2 regions of the Blautia luti genome follow, and region 1 is predicted to be linked to the other one. Evidence: riboswitches for the same ligand, from Rfam matches in the RefSeq annotation. Region 1 holds a riboswitch; the other holds the start of a gene.
What was found. Region 1 has a riboswitch for tetrahydrofolate ahead of R8695_RS01270 (folate family ECF transporter S component). Riboswitches for the same ligand answer to the same signal wherever they lie in the genome.
Positions count from the first base shown of each region.

Region 2: linked by a shared signal. The riboswitch ahead of folE (GTP cyclohydrolase I FolE) and the one ahead of R8695_RS01270 (folate family ECF transporter S component) in region 1 are both predicted to bind tetrahydrofolate.

Region 1 covers NZ_AP028156.1:277,889-282,109, reverse strand. Annotated here, with positions in the region: gene R8695_RS01280 (SGNH/GDSL hydrolase family protein) at 1-481, shown strand, start outside; gene R8695_RS01275 (GNAT family N-acetyltransferase) at 582-1,358, shown strand; gene R8695_RS01270 (folate family ECF transporter S component) at 1,536-2,096, opposite strand; THF riboswitch at 2,185-2,290, opposite strand; gene R8695_RS01265 (hypothetical protein) at 2,448-2,636, shown strand; gene R8695_RS01260 (hypothetical protein) at 2,661-3,839, shown strand; gene R8695_RS01255 (amidohydrolase family protein) at 3,915-4,221, opposite strand, start outside.
Region 2 covers NZ_AP028156.1:1,266,289-1,270,509, reverse strand. Annotated here, with positions in the region: gene folP (dihydropteroate synthase) at 1-393, opposite strand, end outside; gene R8695_RS05890 (HD domain-containing protein) at 433-930, opposite strand; gene folE (GTP cyclohydrolase I FolE) at 927-1,484, opposite strand; THF riboswitch at 1,620-1,716, opposite strand; partial or broken gene R8695_RS17675 (peptide deformylase) at 1,936-2,069, opposite strand; gene R8695_RS05875 (hypothetical protein) at 2,319-4,221, opposite strand, start outside.

The DNA of each region.
Region 1 (4,221 bases):
TGGCTTCACTGTGACAAGAGTCCTTGAAAATATCCGTCAACACCGTATTTCTTTACATCGCTCTCCTGTTATAACTCTGCTGATCGGCATCAATGATATCGGTCTGATAATGAACACAGACCGGACGAATTCTCAGAAAAAACAGATGATGAGAGAGTTTGCCACTCATTATAATGAATTATTGAACCTGATAACTGCAGATGCCAGGCAGGTAATCCTTATGGAACCATTTATCTTTCCGCATCCGGAAGAATATGAGACATGGATTCCCTATGTCCATACCATGTCTGATATTATCCGACAGCTCTCTGTCAGAGTCGGACTTCCATTTCTGCCTTTGCATAACTATTTTAATAAGGAAGCAACTCAATCGGGTTTCGATACCATAACAACAGACGGGATTCATCTTACTTTGTATGGACATAAACTTCTGGCCGAGAAACTGTTCCCTCTCCTTCAAAGCATAGATAACAATTCCTGAACAGATGAGCTATTGCGCATTTTCCCGGAACTTTGTATAATAAATCACTGCCCACACTCATATCTGTGGACTTATTATGGAAAGGAGTCTTCCTTATATTATGGAAACTACAATTAAACAGATTGAAGATATGTCTCTGAATGCCTGGCCATCTCACAAGATGGAATTATATGACGGCTGGATCCTGAGATTTTCCTATTTTTATACGCACAGAACCAACAGTGTGGAACAGTTCGGCAATTCCACCCTCACCTGGCGGGAAAAAATCCCATACTGCGAAAGTGTATATAAACGACTGGGAACTCCTGCTGTATTTAAGATCAGCCCTCTTGTTTCTCCTGACTTTGATTATGTTCTGGAAAACCGCGGATATGCCGTCCAACATACCACCAATGTCATGGCAATGAGCATGAACGCCGCACGGCTGGATGCCCCATATCCTGATGTAACCTTCTGTGATAATATTCCCTCCGAATGGATTGAAAGCCTGTTCCGTTTAAAAAATACCACCAATCCTGTCCACCGGAAAGTTGTTCCATCCATGTATCAGGCAATCCTCAAGGAAACCATCTGTGCTTCCATCCGCATGGACAACCAGATCATCGCAACCGGACTTGGTATTCTGGACAGAGATTATATTGGCATCTATGCCATCCATGTTAAAGAAGAATACCGCAAACATGGCTATGCCCGTCAGATCTGCACCGGACTTCTGAAAGAAGGTATTAAAAAAGGAGCTCAGAATGCTTATCTTCAGGTTGTTGAAGGGAATGACAATGCCCGGGCATTATACAGATCACTTGGATTCCAGCAGCTTTATACTTACTGGTTCCGCGTACAGCCGGATGAGAACGGAAATTTTCCACCTGAGAAATAAAAAAGAACTATCTGTAAAGCATTTTCATTTTCTGCTTTTACAGATAGTTCTTAATTTTTATAGATTTTAACTTTTCTTTTTCGGGGAATCAGTTGATTCATTAACATAGTTCGCGCCAACTATGTTGTATATCATTTTAATATTCAAGTCTTATTCTGTATTTTATCTCTGCCTCAATTATACTGTTTTGTTTTTCAGCACTGCTGGTGATGTATTTCCTGCAACCATCGCTGTCAGCGGGCTGAAATACAACAGACATGTTAATACACAATAAACCGGGATCATAATTGCAAACTGTACCAGTCTTCCGGGCATGATCGCATAGAAGTTATATCCAAGCATGATCACGAGTCCTGCTGTTGTAAGAACCAGAGAACTGAGAACTGCAGTTACTACGATAGATACGCAGATACCAACTGTCTTTCCTGTTTTCTTTCTGTTCGCAAAGAATGGTTTTGCAAGGGCAGGAAGCACACCCCAGAGGATTGCTGCAACTGTGATAAACGGATTTACAGCATAACCTTTCATGAAGCATCCGATAATATCCGCACAAAATCCACAGACACCACCAGCTACCGGGCCAAGCCACAGACCTGCCAGGATCGTCGTTACACTTCCTACAGAAATACGGTATGCACCAAGATCAATAACCAATACTCGTGTCAGTACCAGATGCATGGCAATAAGGAGTGCCATAAACACCAATGTTTTTACGTTCCATGTTTGTTTTTTCTGCATAATAAAAACACCTCCATAATGTGTTTAAAAAAATAGAGTAGTTACCATAAATAATAATCCCTCCACATTATGAGATGTCCTCATATGTAGCAACGGGTGCGGAAATTATATCGTAAGCAGCACGCTTTTCTGCTTTTCGTTTCACGGCGACTCCCCAGCCTGTGAACACTTGACGCATAAAATCCTACTTCGCTATTATTTATTTAGTGAAATTATAGCACAATTTATAGAAATTGCAATATATTTCGCGTTATTTACTTGTCAGATTTATCTCTGTGAATATTCCATACCTCTTTTCCACATATTAAGAATGCTGTGTGCAGTAAACCTGATAAAATGAGGTGACAAAAAATGAGCAAAAAACCGAAAAATAACTGCCAAAATCCCTACCATTTATGTTATGATAATTACCTGGATACCAACGCCTGTACGGAATGTACAGGCCTGATACCGGCTCCTGTCCGTGATGAGAATGAATGGGAAAATTACAAAGAGCTTTATGCCTTTACTCCCGCAGACAGGAACGAAGATACGAATTAAATTGTCGGAGGGTCTGTCTTTATTATGAAAAAATTATTTGCTGTCTGTATCTGCGCCAGTCTGAGCTTCTGCTTAAGCGGCTGCACCCTTGGAACTGTTCTGGAGCAATTTATCTCTACAGGAGATACTTCAGTTCAGGAAACTCCTGTCCCGTCAGATAACACTGTCTCTGAAATCAAAGACCGCGTGTATATGGATGAGATTTCCGGAACACTCCAGGATTTCACCGGAAGCCAGCTGATCCTCACTTCCCAGGACGTCTCCTACGTCTTCAATGTGTCAAACGCCACCCTGGAATGTGAAGGCGGTATGATCACAGGCGATGAGATCAGCGTGATCTATGAAGGACAGCTCTCCAATACAGACACCAGTACAGTAAAGGCACTCAAGGTCGTAGATGAATTCCATAAGAAAAACAAACTGAAAAACCACACAACCCGTGGAAAAGTCATGGCCCTGACTCCCAACACCATTACCATAAAAAATAAAAAAGGCATTACCACTACCTACCCTATTACCGGAACCAGGCAGTATTACCAGAACGGCATCAAATCCGGTGACTGGGTATATATAAAATACAAAGGAACTCTTCCCGACAATTCTCAGGATACTTCCCAAGCTGTAAATGCCAGTCACCTTAAAGTCCTGAGCATTTCCGACCTGAAGAAACTGAAGATTCTCGACCCGACACCTGTTCCAACACAGAAACCTGACGATGGATCTGATGAAGATATTACCGAAAAAGAACAGCAGTTTCTGGCAACTGTCCAGGGTGTAAACCTGAACATCCTTCAGATCATCCCTGCCGGCACGGATACGCTCCTGAATCTGGATATGTCCTCTGTTTCGGTATGGTTCAAAGGGGGAATTGCCCCAGGTTCTCATGTAAATATTACATACAAAGGGGATTTCCAGACAGATACTCTGGAGGGAATTCAGATCCTGGCTGTTACAGGAGAGGATCCTGATAACATTTCAGACAAGCACCTTTCCTTTACTGTCACTGGTACCATCACAGGAAATACAGCCAATACCATCACCCTTCAGACAGACGATGGAGCCATAGATACTTTCCGGGTAGAAAGTGCCGAAAACTATGCGGATCAGGCACTGGAATACGGAAGTTATGTCCGTATTATTTTTCACCCATCCAGATCCAAGTCTTCTAATATCTATACTGCTGTACAGATACACGACGCATAAATGCAGACAGCCGGGTACATTCCTCATTTGTACCCGGCTGTTGTTACTTTTCTCGATCAGAGAAGACATAATTTATCACCGTCTGCTGAATTTTCTCCGGATTTCTGCCTCTCCTTCTGCAAGCCAGTCATACACTTTTTTCTCTTTCCCCAGAATTTCTTCAAAAGCTTCTATCTCATCCTGAATTCCTTTTCCATGAAGAACTCTGTATGCACCAGCATCGCTTCCGGGAGCAATTTTCACTCCCCTGGCAAATGCCTTCCGCACATTTTTCTCTGCTGTTTCTATAATGGGGCGAAGCACCCTGTCTTCGTAACGGCCATCTCCCATAAGATTTCGAATGGTCACCAGTGTAGGAACCCATACTGTATCATTCTCTGCC
Region 2 (4,221 bases), 990 kb from region 1:
TTTTGCGATCACAGCTGCCATTTTCGGATCATATTTTAATCCCCAGATATCGTTAACCAGGTCAGCTCCTGCCTGGATAGAGCTTTCAGCAACACTGCTCTTAAAAGTATCTACAGAAACAGGAATGTCAAAATGGTTTTTGACCGCTTCAATAACAGGAAGAACTCTCTGTGCTTCCTTATCAGCACTGACAGGAGTATGACCGGGACGTGTAGATTCGCCTCCGATATCAATAATATCTGCACCATCAGCAATCATTGCCTCTGTATGTTTCAAAGCTTCATCCATATGATTCCATTTGCCGCCGTCAGAAAAGGAATCAGGGGTAACATTTAGAATTCCCATTATGTAAGTATGATTCTTAGTATCAAAAAAACGGTTTCCAATTTTCATGAGCAGAGCCCATCCTTTCTTTTGTGCTTATGAAGAAGATCAGTATTCAATTTTCATATTTTTTTTATCATCAGACCAATAGCATTCAGAGGCAGCAAAACATAAAAAACAATTTCTGGACTGCTTATCCGCTTTATAAAGAAGTGCTGCCAGCGTACTGCAGGAATCTCCTTTTCGGTGATGTCCAATGGAAGACAGAATCAGTTCTTTTTCCTGTTCTGTAAAGTGCAGATCTGTCAGGATTTCCCGTGCGATTTCTACTCCTGCAATATCATGGGGAATGTTGTACTGATATTGCTGTGCACGTCCGATATCATGAAGAAGTGCTGCTGCATAGATAAGCTCTTTAGGCAGCTCCAGATGTTCCTCCAGTGCATAAATGTACATCAGCCGTGCAACATCCAGAAAATGTTCAGGAGTATGACGGCAGAAGATCCGTTCACTTTCAAGTTCCTGTATTTTTTTATAATGTTCCTGATAAACCGGGTGTCTCCAGATCTGATTGACACGATCCATATCTGAAAAATTGTTATTCATCCTTTTACCATAGAAAGGAACATTTTCTGCAGTTCCTTATCTTCTGTAAACGCACCACGGGTTACAGTAGTGATTGTTTTGCTGCCTGGTTTTTTTATTCCGCGCATGGTCATACAGGTATGTTCCGCTTCCAGCATTACCATAATTCCTTTTGGATCCAGAGTACGCTCCAAAGCATCTGCAATCTGAACAGTAAGCCGTTCCTGGATCTGTGGTCTTCTGGAATAAACCTCTACTGTACGTGCCAGTTTGCTTAAACCGGTAACTTTGCCGTTGGGGATGTATGCAAGATGAGCTTTTCCATAAAAAGGCATCAGATGATGCTCACACATGGAGTAAAAGGTGATGTCTTTTTCCAGCACGATTTCATTATTTTCTACCGGAAACTGCTTTAACAGGTGCTGGTCCGCTTCATGGCCAAGACCTCCGTAAATTTCTTCACACATGCGGGCAATCCTGTCAGGAGTATCGATCAGACCTTCCCGTGTGATATCTTCACCGATACCTTCCAGAAGCAGACGGACTGCCTGCTCAATTTTCACTTTGTCAACCATTAAAAAATAACCTCCTTTGTATTTTTGAAATGGAGATTATCCTTTTGACCAAATTAAAAAGGATATCTCCAATTGTGATAGAATGTATGTCGAAAACATTCCCTAACACAATATGAGATATCCTCTTATATTGTTTGCAACGGGTGCGGATAATATACCGTAAGACGCACTTTTCGTTTCAGTGACAACTCCCCATTCACCGAACACTTGACGCATAAAATCCTATTTTGCATATCATTCATTTCGGTATTCAGTATACCATGTAATACGATAATAGAAAAGGTTTTTTCTGACCTTTCAGAATAATTTTTTTCCTGCTGCCAGAACTAATAGTTTCGAAGCACACTTTGCAGATATTCTTTATAATGTTGCTTTACATCTTCCGGTCCGTACTGATACCATATTCTCGGTCCAGAATCGTACATAATTCCGTAACACATCTATTTCCATGTTATATAATCTTTCCGGACAAATGATTAATTTCAGCTAACAGATCTGTACCGTCCATCCTGACAATTTCTGGCGCTGTTTTTTCCAGTTAAAATCATAATACTCCACTTCTATTTCCTGGTATCTAGACTCACGAGCAAACTTAGCCATATACCAGATTATCCACATAGTGATTCCTTCCTGATGATAATGTGCCTGTGCTTCAACTTTACTGTATCTTCCAATATCGCTATATCGCGCCAGTATCTGCATATCTGTTTCTGTGTCTTCTCTTTTCCTTCGGGATTGTAATATATGTCTTTTCCTCTACTTCTGAAACTCAGAATCTTTCCGTCTCGGAGATACAATAAAGCAATCTTGTCTATTAGCATATAATCCTTTAATCTATAAAAGCCACTGTCTCTTAACCTCTACAAATTCATTGTTTGACAATCTTCCAATACATATTTCCTTCCATTTTTCAATGCCTTTCAATACCGGTGCATCTGGTTTTTCCGAAATACACTTATCTATTTGAAAAGCAGTTCTTGCACATGCGGAACGAAGATTTATTGTAGATTTTATCTCTTTTTCTGTACATTCCTTTATTTTTTCATAAGCCGTATGCTCTGCACACTCTAATAAAGCCTTATCTAATGGCATAAGAATTTCATCTGATAAATCAAGCACCCCCATATATGCCAAATTATGTATAGAAATATAAAACATCTGTAATCCAGGCTGTTTCCCATATCTTATAAGTCTTATTTGCTCGATCAACAATTCTTTTGCTGTATCTAATTCCGGCCACTTCAAAATAATATGTTCAGCAGCATTCGTCGCATCTGCTATTTTATTCTTATCATCACTATAGAATTGATCAATAATGTTTTCTCCTAATTCAGCTTCTATTCTTTCTTTGCTAAATAAAAGAGCTCTTGATTCTAAAGTATTTATCCCATATTCGCTCATTTCATCAAGTATTTTCAGCAACTTCACTACTAAATCAGAATCCATCCGATCTATTTCAAATGAAAAGCTACCGATTACACGCTCCAGTGCTTGATACCTATCATAAAACTCATCATAATAAAAATCCCTATGCTCATTATTATCAAATCCGCTCCTACCGATTTCCCAGTACTCAATAAATCTGTTAAGGATGATTTCGATATCCGCAATTTCCAATAAATCAGGGCACAAATAATTCATACACTGAAGTTCTGCAAATATTCTTGCCTCGCCCATCGTAACTGATTCAAGTCCTCTGGATTTCAGATTATCATAAAACTTATTATCCATAATATAGTTTCGTACAAGAGTCTTAACATCTCTTCCTTCTGGACTTGGCCACTTCAAAAAGGCGGCGGCGTAGTATTCCTTAAAATTCGGAAGTCCTGTGTCTTCATTTACATTTTTCCAAATTAATTCTCGTAAATCCGCCAATTGTTCAGCTGATAATAGAGACCATTCTCTTAATTTGTTTAAACGCGGAATAATCGCCCAATAATCTTCTTCCGATTCACTAGCACATTTTATCAAATCATCTATAATGGTCGAATCTATATTTGCTTTTTCATAGTATTTTTTTGCAAGGGTACTGGCAGAAATCACATCAAAAGGATCGGTTGATCTATCCTCACCTATATGTGTTCTGTTTTTTGTTGAAGATAATAATATTTCGTTTAAATACTGTGATTTAATATTTTCATCTATGATACAAAGAATCTGATAAATCCATTTATCCATTACACGGTATTCACGCACAATATCTGTATCAATTAACTTGCACATCAGTGTCAATAATTTTTTTTGCTGAACTAAAGAAGCTACCGAAACTAATCTTCTAAGTATTTCCAATCCATTATTCAGCAAATGAGTATACGCATTACCTCTTGCAGTATTTACGCTAATACTTTCGATATTTTGTTCGATACATTTAAATGCATAATCAAATAATTTTCTACAAATATCAAAACCGGCACTGATACAATTTTTACGTGAAATAATAGATTTAACTACTTTGTCATTTCCTGATCTCATACACATGAAAAATCCCAATGACGGAGTATTGATAAATAGTGCGTTAATAAATTCTATTTCCTGATGTGGAAGAAGTCTTGTCATACCAAGATGCAGCGGCATTGCAATCCTTGCCAATACTCTATAGAAACTATAGATTTCTCCAAATCCATTGCTCCCCCATGTGATTGTTCTTATTTCTCGATTTATCTCAAAAGGTTCTTCCTTGTGCTTACAGTAGTAATTATACAAATAATTATTCCATTGTTTTTTTTCCTTCTCGAAA